4 regions of the Heyndrickxia vini genome follow, and region 1 is predicted to be linked to each of the others. Evidence: riboswitches for the same ligand, from Rfam matches in the RefSeq annotation. Region 1 holds a riboswitch; each other region holds the start of a gene.
What was found. A riboswitch is a leader RNA that binds a small molecule or an ion and turns the genes downstream of it on or off. The one in region 1 is predicted to bind S-adenosylmethionine.

Region 1 (3,439 bases):
TCCTTTTTTACAAAGGATTTTCCATTCGAACGGCGATCTATTTCAAATTTATCCATCGTTTTTTGGGTAAAAGCAATTTCTTCACCAAATCCATGTAAAACATGTTTTCTTTTTGCTTCTAGCTCGACTGGCTTCATAATTGGTGAGCCATAACCAACATCCACATAATATTGCCTTTGACCAATCGTCACCATGATGGCTAAGTGGCCCGGATTTACTCTTACTAATGAACAAGTAAACCCTAATCGGGATAATAAGCGAGAAAAATTCATATTTAATGTATAACATGTCCCTCCCCACCCTTTTTCGTTTAGATTTTCTACAAAAACCTCGATTGGGGGAACATAGTTTGAACGCTCCTGAAAATAATGAAACTTACTAAATGTTTCATAAGGGATTCGTGATAAATGTTGTTGTATCAACCGCTGCAAATAATTTAAGGATGGAGTTTCTTTCTCTAATTTTAAATATTTTAAATAGTCCTCGATTGTTTGTTCCACATTTACCACTCTTTCATTATTCCATTAAGAAAATATATCTTTTATTCATTCTCGCAAAAAGTAAAAAATCCTGCAATATGATTGAATAATATGTTAGAAAGACTTAATGTTAATCTATTTTATTAAGGGAAATTTAATTATTTCTCTATATATTTATAGACATAGGAAACAAGAAACTTGTTTCAAACTTTTTCCTTCAACAATTATGTTGATTGAATACCCCTTTTTTATAACCCTTTTATGTCCGGCTTATGGCCGGAATTTTTTGTTTTAAAAAATTTAAATTGACTTTTCTCAACCATTTGTGTAATTTAAATAAATAAGATGTAACGTTAATTTCATATTGTATCTCTTATAAAGAGTAGCGGAGGGACTGGCCCTATGAAGCTCGGCAACCTTTCATGATGATCATGAATCGGTGCTAAATCCTGCAAAACATTCGTTTTGAAAGATAAGAGAGGACGATTTCTTGTTAGATGAGGCCTCTCTATATTGAGTGGCCTCTTTTATTTTGGCTCTTTTCTAAAGGATTGTTGCTTTCAACAAATTTAAACGGGAGAGTGGATTGGAGCGGAAGGTACGAGACTCCTGCGGGATCAGCTGGACAGATGAGACCCCGCAAGAGCGAAGCGATGAGGAGGCTCATCGCCAGCCCCGCGGAAAGCGAGTGCCTGTAGCGGAAAGGAACGGATCATTCCCAAAACAATAATCTTTACGAAAACAGCCTTTATTTTTAAGGAATGAAGAAAATCATAGAATATTTCATCACCATATCCGATTATTCTTATAAGAATAATAAACAAGGAGTGTAGGTTTCTTTATGTATTGTTTAGATTTAACTGGAAAAGTTGCCATTGTTACAGGTGGCACACAAGGGATTGGCAAAGCAATTGTCGATGCACTATTAGATTGCGGAGCAAAAGTAGCGGCGGTTGATATCAATATTAATCATCATCAAACGACGGACCAATTACTTTATGTGCAAGCAGATGTAACAAACAGTGATCAAGTCAACAATATGGTTGAAACGGTGATCGAATCCTTTGGAAGACTAGATATTTTAGTAAATAATGCAGGGATTTCCTCCATGGATTATGCCGTTGATATTAAAGAGGTTGATTGGGACCGAGTGATGGATGTGAACGCTAAAGGCGTGTATTTATGTAGTCAAGCAGCTGCAAAAGTACTAAAAAAACAAGGTGATGGTGGAAAGATTATTAATATTTCATCTCAGGCTGGAAAAAACGGATACCGCTTAATGGGAAGCTATGTAGCATCAAAGCATGCCGTTTTAGGATTTACGAAGGTAATGGCGATTGAATTAGCCAAAGACCAAATCAATGTAAATGCAGTTTGCCCAGGTATTGTAGAAACCGATATGAAAAAAAAAAAATGAAAGAGTCATAGGGGGTGAGTTAAGAGGACTTAATGCTGAAGCAATTAAAGAAGAGGATATATCGCAGGTCCCATTAGGCAGAACCGCGAAACCCCAAGATATTGCAAATGTCGTTGTCTTCTTATCATCAACACTTTCCGACTATATGACAGGGCAAGGAATTAATGTGACTGGCGGAATGACAATGAACTAAGAAATAGGAGGAATTAATGTGACAAAACAACAAGAAAGAAAAGGAAGTCTTCTCGCACTATTACCATTATTAATTTTTGTACTTCTTTTTATCGGAACGGGAATTCTTGCAAATGATTTTTCCAAAATGCCTTTAAGTGTGGCGGTCATTATTGCAGGTACAGTCGCATTATTGATGAATAGGAAGGAATCATTATCTAAAAAGATTGATATCTTTTGTAAAGGAGCTGGACATTCAAATATTATTTTAATGTGTATCATCTTTGTTTTAGCCGGAGCTTTTGCCGGTGTTGCTAAGGAAATGGGAGCGGTTGAATCAACGGTCAATCTTGGATTATCGTTGCTTCCTGCAAATTTATTAATGGTAGGACTTTTCATTATCGGTTGCTTTATCTCTACCTCAATGGGGACTTCTATGGGTACGGTTGTTGCATTGGCGCCAATTGGGTTAGGGATCGCCACACAAACAGATATCCCTACAGCATTAGCCATGGCTACTGTTATTGGTGGAGCAATGTTTGGCGATAATCTTTCAATGATTTCGGACACAACGATTGCTGCTGTACGGACACAACAAACACAAATGAAAGACAAATTTAAAGTGAACTTCTTTATCGTTTTGCCAGGTGCCATTGTTACAGCCATCCTACTTGGAATCATCACCCTTGGAAACCATGCAAGTGTTACCGGTGATCATCCGTATGAATTGGTCAAAGTATTACCATATGTAGCTGTCTTAGTCGCCGCTCTACTCGGAGTCAATGTTTTAATCGTATTGCTGGGAGGAACCATTTTTGCCGGCATCATCGGAATTGCTTATGGATCATATGACTTTCTGGGATTTCTGCAAACCGTTGCCAAAGGTGTCATGAGTATGGAAGACATTGCAATTGTAGCAATATTGATTGGTGGTTTAGTTGAAATTATTAAATATAATGGTGGAATTGATTATCTATTACACTTTGTCACTAGCAAAATTAGATCAAAAAAAGGTGCCGAGTTTGGGATTGCTAGTTTAGTGAGCGTTGCGGATATCGCAACAGCAAATAATACGATTTCCATTATTATTACTGGACCATTAGCGAAAAATATCGCAGATGAATATGAAATTGATGGAAGAAAATCAGCAAGTATTCTCGATCTATTTTCTAGTTGCTGGCAAGGAATTGTTCCATACGGCGGCCAACTACTTGCAGCAGCCAGCATCGCCTCAATTTCACCTGTGAGCATTATCCCTTATTCTTTCTACCCAATCTTGATGGGAATTTGCGGAGTGATAGCGATACTAGTTGGATATCCAAGGCTCCAAAGAAAAGAAAAGGCAATAAATACTAATCAACCTTTAAAAGAA
Region 2 (3,439 bases), 1.7 Mb from region 1:
ATTTGTGCCATCTGTTAATGGATCCGCTTTCACATTGGGAGCAGATAAGATAGTAAATTCAGCTTCATGGGTTTTAAGTTCCTCTTCGGTTGGACGGATAAATAATTGATGTGCAAATAAATTATGCCAAGCATATTCATTTACTACTTGGATTGGTAATTGAGTTCTTTTGTCAGCACCTGCAAATCCCTTAAAAACAAAAACTTCATTTTGCTCTTGTAGGTAATTAATCACCTTAGTATATAATTTATCAAATGATTCCTCAGAAATTGGTTGATTTACAGAGCCCCAATCGATTGCATCTTTTGTGGAAGCCTCTTCAACAATATATTTATCTTTAGGAGAACGGCCAGTATATTTTCCAGTTTCAGCACGGACTGCACCTGTAGATGTTAAGATTCCTTCTCCTCGTTTTAATACCTTTTCTACTAATTGAGGTACTGCTAATTGAGTAAGGATGTTTTTTCCGGCTAAAACATTTGTTAATGTATTTGAAAAAGTAACTGATTTCATTTATACTAACCTTCCTTTGTAAAAAATTTAAGTATCCTTTATTCGTTAATTAGTATAACACAATTATATAAATAGTCTATACTATATGTGCGTATTTTTTTAAAAATATATGAAATTGTTCAATTAAAATTATTTTCATTTCCACAATATAATAAGGAAGTCAATTGTACAAGTTTAAATGGAAAAATAATTTATTGACACCATCCAACAAATTGCGTATTATTTTACCTTGAACGGATACTCTTATCCCGAGCTGGTGGAGGGACAGGCCCAATGAAACCCAGCAACCGACATTCTATAGGTTAGTAACTTGGAAGTTAGAAACGGAAGCTGGCTTTGCCGGTTACTTCAAAATCTAACCTCTTACTTCTAACAGCTAGAGCGCACGGTGCTAACCTGAGGCAAGGTAAAATCCTTGAACGATAAGAGTGAAAGGCACGGGTAATGAACCTTTCCTCACATAGTACATATGATGGGGAAGGGTTTTATTCATTTTTAAATGATGTCTAGCGAAAGCAACCGGCCCCTCGAGATCAAATAACCTTCGACAATTGAAGTTAAAGAGCAAACTTCATTTGTGGGAAAGTTATAAAGCCAACTTTCCTTTTGGGAAAATCAAAAGGCAGATTTCCCCAGAACATTTGCTTGTCGGGGCTAATCAAGGTGCTTGCGCTTTTCTTATTTACCCACTTTCGAAACCTATGAACCGGATTTTAGCTTAGGATAAAATCTGTGGTTTATTTCATACTAATAGGGAATGAGTACCGTGAGGCGTAAAAATAGATAGCAATTTGTATTAGGGAGGAATAAAAATGACAAAAAAGCGTCGTTTATTCACATCTGAATCAGTTACAGAAGGACATCCAGACAAAATCTGTGACCAAATTTCAGATGCCATTTTAGATGCGATCCTAGAAAAAGATCCAAATGCCCGTGTAGCTTGTGAAACATCCGTTACGACAGGTCTTGTGTTAGTAGCAGGAGAAATTACTACTAATACATATGTCGACATTCCAAAAATTGTTCGTGGAACAATCAAAGATATCGGATATACACGTGCAAAATATGGCTTTGATTCGGAAACATGTGCAGTATTAACATCGATTGATGAACAATCAGCAGACATAGCTATGGGTGTCGATAAAGCATTGGAAGCACGCGAAGGCCAAATGTCTGAGGATGAAATTGAAGCAATCGGTGCAGGTGACCAAGGGTTGATGTTTGGCTTTGCTTGTAATGAAACGAAAGAGCTTATGCCTTTACCGATTTCTTTAGCACATAAGTTAGCACGTCGAATTTCAGAGGTTCGTAAAGAAGAAATATTGCCATATTTGCGACCAGATGCAAAAACACAAGTAACAGTAGAATATGATGAAAATGATCAACCGATCCGTATCGACACAATCGTCGTTTCTACACAGCATCACCCTGAAATTAGCTTAGAACAAATTCAACGAAATGTTAAAGAACATGTGATTAATCCAGTTGTTCCTAGTGAATTAATCGACGAAGAGACAAAATACTTTATTAATCCTACAGCCGTTTCGTTATTGGTGGGCCTCAAGGGGATGCAGGCTTGACTGGCCGAAAAATCATCGTTGATACGTATGGTGGTTATGCACGTCATGGCGGGGGAGCATTTTCAGGAAAAGATCCTACAAAAGTTGACCGCTCTGCCGCTTATGCTGCACGTTATGTCGCTAAAAACATTGTAGCTGCAGGATTAGCTGATAAATGTGAAGTCCAACTTGCCTATGCAATAGGGGTTGCTCAACCAGTATCCATTTCCATTGATACATTCGGTACAGGAAAAGCATCTGAAGATGTATTAATCGATGCCGTACGAAAATATTTTGATCTACGTCCAGCAGGAATTATCAAAATGTTAGACTTACGTCGCCCAATTTATAAACAAACAGCTGCTTACGGTCATTTCGGCCGTCATGACCTTGACCTTCCATGGGAAAGAACAGATAAAGCCGAAAACTTACGTAAAGAAGTATTAAAATAATAAAAGAGGCTTTTTGTAAAACGCTCATTTCTAAAAGATTGTTACTTTAAGCATATTAAGTGCAGAGTGGATTGGAGCGGAAGGAGCTTGACTCCTGCGGGACATAGAGGAAAAGTCGAGACCCCACAGGCGCGCAGGAGCGCCGAGGAGGCTCGACTTCCTCCCCGCGGAAAGCAAGCTCCTGTAGCGGAAAGGAACGGTATATTTCCAAAAACAACAAACAATACAAAAATGACCTTAATAAGCAAGTGGAGTTACAGTATTTGTAACTCCATTTGCTTTTGTTAAAATAGTATTCGCAGTTCTTACCAATAAAATATATATATTGTCTACTGCAAAAAGGAAAAAAAAATGATAGTATAATATGGTGTGAAAAATGTTGAATATTGCCCATTGCAGTAGCTCATTGGAATCACGACGAATATTAATATAAAATTGTAATAAATAAGTATGTTAATTTGGAATGGAGTAGGTGACATACATAATGTGTGGATTTGTAGGTTGTATACATGACAACGAGGTTGGATTAAGAGAAACAGACAGACAACTTTTTAAAAACATGAACAATATTATCACTCATCGTGGTCCCGATGATGATGGATTTTTTGAAGATGAACATATTCAATTTGGTTTCCGCAGATTGAGTATTATTGATATAGAAAGTGGACACCAACCTTTAACATATGAAAATGAACGTTATTGGATCATTTTTAATGGTGAAATATATAATTATGTGGAACTGCGAAATGAATTGGTTGAAGCGGGGTTAACTTTTGAAACGGCTTCTGACACGGAAGTTATTCTTGCGCTTTATAGTTACTATAAAGAAGAAGCGGTATCGAAGCTTCGGGGCATGTTTGCTTTTACGATTTGGGATAAACAGGAGCAGTTATTAATTGGAGCACGTGATCCTTT
Region 3 (3,439 bases), 1.4 Mb from region 1:
ATATCCCTTGAATTTTGGTTATTTGATTTACTTGTAAGAGCTGTTTAATGGTTCGAATGATCGGAACGCCTCCAGCTGTCGTAGCTTCAAAGCCGATATTCACTTCATTTTCCTGTGCCCTTTGAATTAGTTCATGACCATGATTAGCAAACATTTCTTTATTGGCAGTAACCACATGGATTCCTTTTTCAATGGCTTGGAGCAAATAGGATCTACCGGGTTCCTCCCCAACAATTGCCTCAAAAATCACGTCTAAATCTGGAATTTCGATAATATCCTCAAAATTGGTTGTCACAAGAATATTCGCATCAATCATTCTTTCTTTTGTTTGATCACGAATAAGAATCGCAACAATCCTAACTTCTTTTCCCAAAAGTTTTCTAAGCTGGGCTTGATGTGATTGAATAGCACTGTAAACACCTTCACCCACCGTTCCAAAACCTAACAATGCAACTTTAATAACTGACATTACTAACTCCCACCTGCCTTTACCAAACTTCATTTCTTTCATCGGGAAGGCATTTTATACAAATCATCATCGGCACCACAAATTTACCAATATATTGAAGTACGGTGCCAGGCACCTTAGATTAAACTGTTACACTTGTTGCTTTGAGAATGGCTTGGTTTAGATCGTCCGTAATATCTTCCACGGCTTCAAGTCCGACGGATAAGCGAATTAACTCTTCCGTCACTCCTGATACTTTTAGCTCTTCTGCACTTAGCTGTTGATGGGTAGTCGATGCCGGGTGAATAATTAATGATTTGGCATCGCCAACATTTGCTACATGTGACCATAATTGAATGTTATCAATGACTTTACGCCCTGCTTCTCTTCCGCCTTTAATTCCGAAATTGACAATGGATCCGAATCCGCCTTTTAAATATTTAACTGCACGGTCATGTGATGGATGTTCTTCGAGACTTGGATGATTGACCCATGAAACTGCAGGATGGTTTTGCAAAAATTGTGCGACTTTACCTGCATTTTCATTATGCTTAGGTACACGCAAGTGCAATGTTTCCAATCCTTGTAATAACAAAAACGCACTATCCGGACTTAAACTTGCACCGAAATCTCGCAAAATTTGTACGCGTAATTTTGTTGCAAAGGCTGCTTGCGGAACATCGACACCGTAGCGGATACCATGATAGCTCAAGTCTGGTTCTTTAAAGTCTGGGAATCGATCACTGTTCCAGTCGAATTTTCCTCCATCAACGACCACTCCGCCAATGGTTGTTCCGTGTCCTCCGATCCATTTTGTAGCTGAATGGATGACTACATCCGCCCCCCACTTAATAGGGTTTGAAAGATAAGGAGTACCAAATGTGTTATCAACGATAAGTGGTACTCCATTTTCGTGAGCAACCTTTGCAACTTCTTCAACATCGAGAACATGTAGGCTAGGGTTTCCGATAATTTCGGCAAATACTGCCTTTGTTTTTGGTGTAATCGCTGATCTAAAATTTTCCGGATCTGTTGCATCAACGAATTTTACGTTAATACCATATTTCGGAAGTGTATTTGAAAACAGATTAAATGTTCCACCATATAAATTTCCAGCAGCGACGATTTCATCCCCTGCTCCGGCAATATTTAGGATGGAGAAGGCAATTGCAGCCATTCCTGAAGACAGCCCAACAGCGGCTGTTCCACCTTCTAATAGGGCAATTCGCTGTTCAAAAACATCTACTGTCGGATTGCCGATTCGCGAATAGATATAACCTTGCTGTTCTAATGCAAATAAACCTTGTGCATGATCGGTATCTTTAAATACATAGGATGTTGTTTTGTAAACAGGAACTGTACGTGAGCCTGTTGTAGGATCCGGTTCTTGCCCTCCGTGCAGTAATAATGTTTCGGGTTGAAATTGTTCGCTTGTCATTTTACATTCCTCCAAAGTTTTTGATTTTTTCGCTAGGCGAGTCGAGAGATTCCTGAAGTGTTATCGTTGGTGGTTTTTATACGAAGGGAAGCAAAAAGCCCTCTTCATAAGAAGAGGGCTCATTAATAGGTTCCTCCCCTTATCTTTCAGATCTCTATTGGATCTGTAGGAATTAGCACCTTTTCAAGCAAATTTGCTTGAAGGTTGCCGGGCATCAAAGGGCCTAGTCCCTCCGCCGCTCTCGATAAGAGTGATACATTTAGTTTTTTTGGAAAATTTAAAATTGCTCTTGTTTTGCATTATAGTAGACGAATTGTTACTTCGTCAACCTTTTTTTTAAAAGTTTTTCTAAAGAATAAACTATGACCGTTACTTTCCGCTACAGGAACCTGCTTTTTCGCGGTGAGAAGTCGAGCCTCATCAGCGCTTTGCGCCTGCGGGGTCTCGACTTTTCCTCTATATCCCGCAGGAGTCAGGTTCCTTTCGCTCCAATCCACTCTGCACTTGTTAAAAGCAACAATCCTTCGGAAAAGGAATTTTTCAAACCGAAGCCTGAATGGCTTTATCAAATTGTTTAATGATATCATCTGCATCTTCAATTCCTATCGAAATTCGCACAACTTGTTGGTTGATTCCTATGTTCTGCTGTTCTTCGAGTGACAGTGCTCGGTGGGAGGTACCTAACGGGTAGGATACGGTCGTTTCAACACCGGCTAAAGTAGGTACAATTTTCACCCAGCCCAACGATGAAAAGAATCGATGGATATCACATGTGTCTGCTAATTCTATTGTGACAATCGCTCCATTTCCTCTACTTGAAAGATCGGTAGGATAATAGACTTTTTTCACATAGGAATTTCGATAGAGTGACTCCGCCAATTGTTTCGCATTTGCGGATTGACGTTCCATACGTAATGCCATTGTTTTTATACCACGGCAAGTAAGCCATGCTTCAAATGAGCTCAAATTGCTTCCGAGATTAACTACCTTTTGACGTGCTTTCGACATTAATTCTTCACAACCAACAACTACCCCGGCTGTTACATCGCTGTGACCACCCAAATACTTCGTCGCACTATGGGCGACAATATGGATACCCTCCAGATAAGGATTCAACAAATATGGCGTTGCAAAGGTATTGTCTACCATTGTATACAACTTATATTCCTCACCTAGTTGCACAAGTTTGTCAATCCGTTCAACACGCAAAAAGGGATTCGTAACTGTTTCGGAATATAATAGTTTTGTATTATCCCGTATTGCGTGCCGAATGGCAGCTTCATCAGCAAAGTTGACAAAGGTTGTTTCAATTCCTAGATTTTTTAATTCCTGCTTTAATAGATGATGTGTACCACCATAAATGTCTTCAGCTGCAACGATATGATCCCCAGCTGAAGCAACAGATAACACACCGGCTAGAATTGCCGACAATCCCGAGGAGGTTGCCACCCCGCTTGGTGCCCCTTCAAGACTTGCCACCATTTGTCCTAGTTCATCTGTGTTTGGATTGCCCGTTCTCGTATATAAGTATGACGCATCACCATCATAAAAAC
Region 4 (3,439 bases), 750 kb from region 1:
CACAGAATCCTTATATGACCAAGTAGGCTGGACGGAAGATGTGAAAGTTTTCCTTCGCTATAATGCCAATAAAGCATTAATGAATCTTGGTTTATCACCACTATTCCCTGATACAGCAGATGATGTGAATCCGATTGTTATTAATGGATTATCTACCGGAACAACGAATCACGATTTCTTCTCAACGGTGGGAAATGGTTATTTACTTTCAGTCGTTGAGGATATGAAAGAAACAGATTATGACTATTAAACAGCTTAGCGATGGGGGCTTTTTGGGCAACCCGTCGCTATTCTTTAGAAGTAGAGGAGAAAAACATGTCAACACAACAAATTAAGATTAAATATTTTGATGAAAACTTAGTAAAAATCGATAAAATTGTCCAAGGTGACTGGTTAGATTTACGTGCAGCAAAAACCATCGAATTAAAAAAAGATGAATTCAAACTAATTCCACTTGGCGTTGCAATGGAGCTTCCGGAAGGATATGAAGCACATGTCGTACCCCGTTCAAGTACGTTCAAGAATTTTGGAATCATCCAAACGAATTCCATGGGAGTCATTGACGAATCGTATAAAGGCGACCAAGATCAATGGTTTTTCCCCGCGTACGCATTAAGAGATACCGTAATTGAAATGAACGACCGCATCTGTCAGTTCCGAATCATGAAAAAAATGCCGACGGTAGAGCTAGTTGAGGTTGTATCGCTTGGAAATGAAAACCGAGGCGGGCATGGCTCTACTGGAACGAAGTAATACATCTTCTTTTAATTTTGCTGATCAAGTACCTTTTGAACGGTCTATGAGGTACTTCTTCTTTTAAATAAGTTAATCAAGTACCTCCTAAACGCTTAATGAGGTACTTCTTCTTTTAATCCTGTTGATTAAGTACCTCCTAAACGCTTTATGAAGTACTTCTTCTTTTAATCCTGTTGATCAAGTACCTCCTAAACGCTTAATGAGGTACTTCTTCTTTTAATCCTGTTGATCAAGTACCTCCTAAACGCTTTATGAGGTACTTCTTCATTTAAATAAGTTAATCAAGTACCTCCTAAATGCTCTATGAAGTACTTTTTCTTTTAATCCTGTTACTCAAGTACCTCCTAAACGCTTTATGAGGTACTTCTTCTTTTAATCCTGTTGATCAAGTACCTCCTAAACGCTTTATGAGGTACTTCATCTTTTAAATAAGTTAATGAAGTACCTCATAAACGCTCTATGAAGTACTTTTTCTTTTAATCCTGTTACTCAAGTACCTCCTAAACGCTCTATGAAGTACTTCTTCTTTTAATCCTGTTACTCAAGTACCTCCTAAACGCTCTATGAGGTACTTTTTCTTTTAAATAAGTTAATCAAGTACCTCCTATACACTTTATGAAGTACTTCTTCTTTTAATTATGTTGATCAAGTTCCTCTTAAACAATATTCAAAAACTCTACGACAAAAAAACAGTCATAGAACCAGTAATCATACTTGTTCAAGGCTGCTTTTCCTTCGTTTTCAGCAGGCTTATTCTATTTAAATGTTAATCTTTCTAAGCATGCCATATCAAATACTTTATCCATTCATGTTGACAAATCCATTTCCAAATTGTATAGTAAATTCCATAACTTAATATTTCGAATTTTTCTTATCCAGAGAGGTGGAGGGACTGGCCCTTTGATGCCTCGGCAGCGGACTTTTTTAAGTACTGTGCCAATTCCAGTAGCGTAGGGCTAGAAGATAAGAGGAGCAGGTAATGTATTCGTTTATTCACCCCTCTTCTGTTTTCTAGAAGAGGGGTTTTTAGTATATTTAAAAATTATATATGAGGTGATTTAATGTCAACAGTAAAAACAGACAATGAGCTTTTGAAAGCATTTGAGGTGTTGCAAAAGAAAGAATGGGTCGATCTCACACATACGTTTGGACCCGCTTCTCCACATTTTTCAGCTTTTGACGATGCGGAATTCAAATCACTTTTCACCCACGATGATGGCTTTTTTGCGCAAAGTTTCCAGTTCCCAGGTCAATACGGAACACATATTGATGCCCCGATCCATTTCGTTCGCAACAAACGTTACCTTGAGGAGCTTGAGTTAAAAGAACTCGTTTTGCCCCTTATCGTGATTGATAAATCGCGGGAAGTAGCAGATGATCATGACTTTATCTTATCCGTTGAAGATATCTTAGCGTTTGAAGAGGAACATGGAAAAATTGAAGCAGGAACATTTGTGGCTTTACGCACTGACTGGGGCAAGCGTTGGCCTGATAAGGAGGCATTTGAAAATAAAGATGAGGAGGGAAATAGTCACACACCTGGATGGGGAATTGAAGCCTTAACATTTTTATTTGAAGAAAGAAAGATTAAAGCTGTCGGACACGAAACATTTGATACAGATGCTTCTGTTGATTATCGCAAAAATGGTTCCCTCGTTGGTGAATACTATGTGCTTGAGCAAGATACATTTCAAGTTGAATTGTTAACGAACCTAGATAAGCTGCCGGCCAAAGGAGCGGTTATTTTCAATATTAGTCCAAAGCCTGAGAAGGCAACTGGTTTTCCTGTCCGTTCTTTTGCTATTTTGCCATAATGCTAGATTAAAAAAATACTTAAAGGAGAGAGATTAAAATGACAAAAACATTAATTAAAGCTCCATTCAGAGCGGATCATGTAGGAAGTTTATTACGACCAGAGAGAATTCATCAGGCGAGGAAGGATTTCCAAGAAGGGAATATTACGGCCCTGGAACTACACGAAATTGAAACAGACGAGATTAAAAAGGTTGTTGATAAACAAATCGAAGTCGGACTGAAAGCTGTCACAGACGGTGAATTCCGTAGAAGATTTTGGCATACAGATTTTCTAGAGCATTTAAATGGTGTCGAGGGCTATATCCCAGAGCATGGCTTTAAATTTAAGGGGGAGGAAACTGAACGATATGATATTCGGGTAGTTGGAAAAATCTCCTTTAACCCCCATCACCCGCATGTAAAAGACTTTATTGAATTTAAAGAAATTGTTGGTGACCGTGCCATTGCAAAACAAACGATTCCGAGTCCCAATCAATTATTTAACGCTGGTATCCGTAACTTGGAAGTTTATCCAGACATTGAAGAATATGCAAATGACATAATTCAAGCCTACCGTGAGGCAATCAACGCCTTTTATGACGCCGGCTGCCGTTATCTTCAACTAGATGATGTCTACATTGCAGGTCTTAATGCACCGGAAATTCCATTTAATGATAGCGGTTATTCTCGTGAAGAATTAATCGAATTAGCCTTACGGGTTGCAAATAGCGTACTAGAAGATAAACCGGAAGATCTAATTGTAACGACACATCTTTGCCGTGGTAACTACCGATCGAAATGAGCTTTTGAAGGCAGTTATGCAAAAATCGCGCCAACTTTATTTGCAAAAGAAAAAGTGAACGGATTTTTCTTAGAATACGATGACGAC

Region 2: another riboswitch for S-adenosylmethionine. It lies ahead of metK (methionine adenosyltransferase); the one in region 1 lies ahead of I5776_RS19225 (SDR family NAD(P)-dependent oxidoreductase).
Region 3: another riboswitch for S-adenosylmethionine. It lies ahead of I5776_RS04975 (O-acetylhomoserine aminocarboxypropyltransferase/cysteine synthase family protein); the one in region 1 lies ahead of I5776_RS19225 (SDR family NAD(P)-dependent oxidoreductase).
Region 4: another riboswitch for S-adenosylmethionine. It lies ahead of I5776_RS15635 (cyclase family protein); the one in region 1 lies ahead of I5776_RS19225 (SDR family NAD(P)-dependent oxidoreductase).

Annotation. Positions count from the first base shown of each region.
Region 1 covers NZ_CP065425.1:3,868,390-3,871,828, forward strand. Annotated here, with positions in the region: gene I5776_RS19220 (arylamine N-acetyltransferase) at 1-500, opposite strand, end outside; SAM riboswitch class I at 850-958, shown strand; gene I5776_RS19225 (SDR family NAD(P)-dependent oxidoreductase) at 1,321-1,896, shown strand; gene I5776_RS21700 (SDR family oxidoreductase) at 1,955-2,089, shown strand; gene I5776_RS19230 (Na+/H+ antiporter NhaC family protein) at 2,108-3,439, shown strand, end outside.
Region 2 covers NZ_CP065425.1:1,302,630-1,306,068, forward strand. Annotated here, with positions in the region: gene pckA (phosphoenolpyruvate carboxykinase (ATP)) at 1-513, opposite strand, end outside; SAM riboswitch class I at 754-942, shown strand; partial or broken gene metK (methionine adenosyltransferase) at 1,326-2,524, shown strand; gene asnB (asparagine synthase (glutamine-hydrolyzing)) at 3,009-3,439, shown strand, end outside.
Region 3 covers NZ_CP065425.1:996,095-999,533, reverse strand. Annotated here, with positions in the region: gene I5776_RS04980 (homoserine dehydrogenase) at 1-511, opposite strand, end outside; gene I5776_RS04975 (O-acetylhomoserine aminocarboxypropyltransferase/cysteine synthase family protein) at 591-1,886, opposite strand; SAM riboswitch class I at 2,023-2,137, opposite strand; gene I5776_RS04970 (trans-sulfuration enzyme family protein) at 2,427-3,439, opposite strand, start outside.
Region 4 covers NZ_CP065425.1:3,118,369-3,121,807, reverse strand. Annotated here, with positions in the region: gene nrdF (class 1b ribonucleoside-diphosphate reductase subunit beta) at 1-250, shown strand, start outside; gene I5776_RS15640 (dUTP diphosphatase) at 316-753, shown strand; SAM riboswitch class I at 1,625-1,726, shown strand; gene I5776_RS15635 (cyclase family protein) at 1,818-2,570, shown strand; partial or broken gene I5776_RS15630 (5-methyltetrahydropteroyltriglutamate--homocysteine S-methyltransferase) at 2,609-3,439, shown strand, end outside.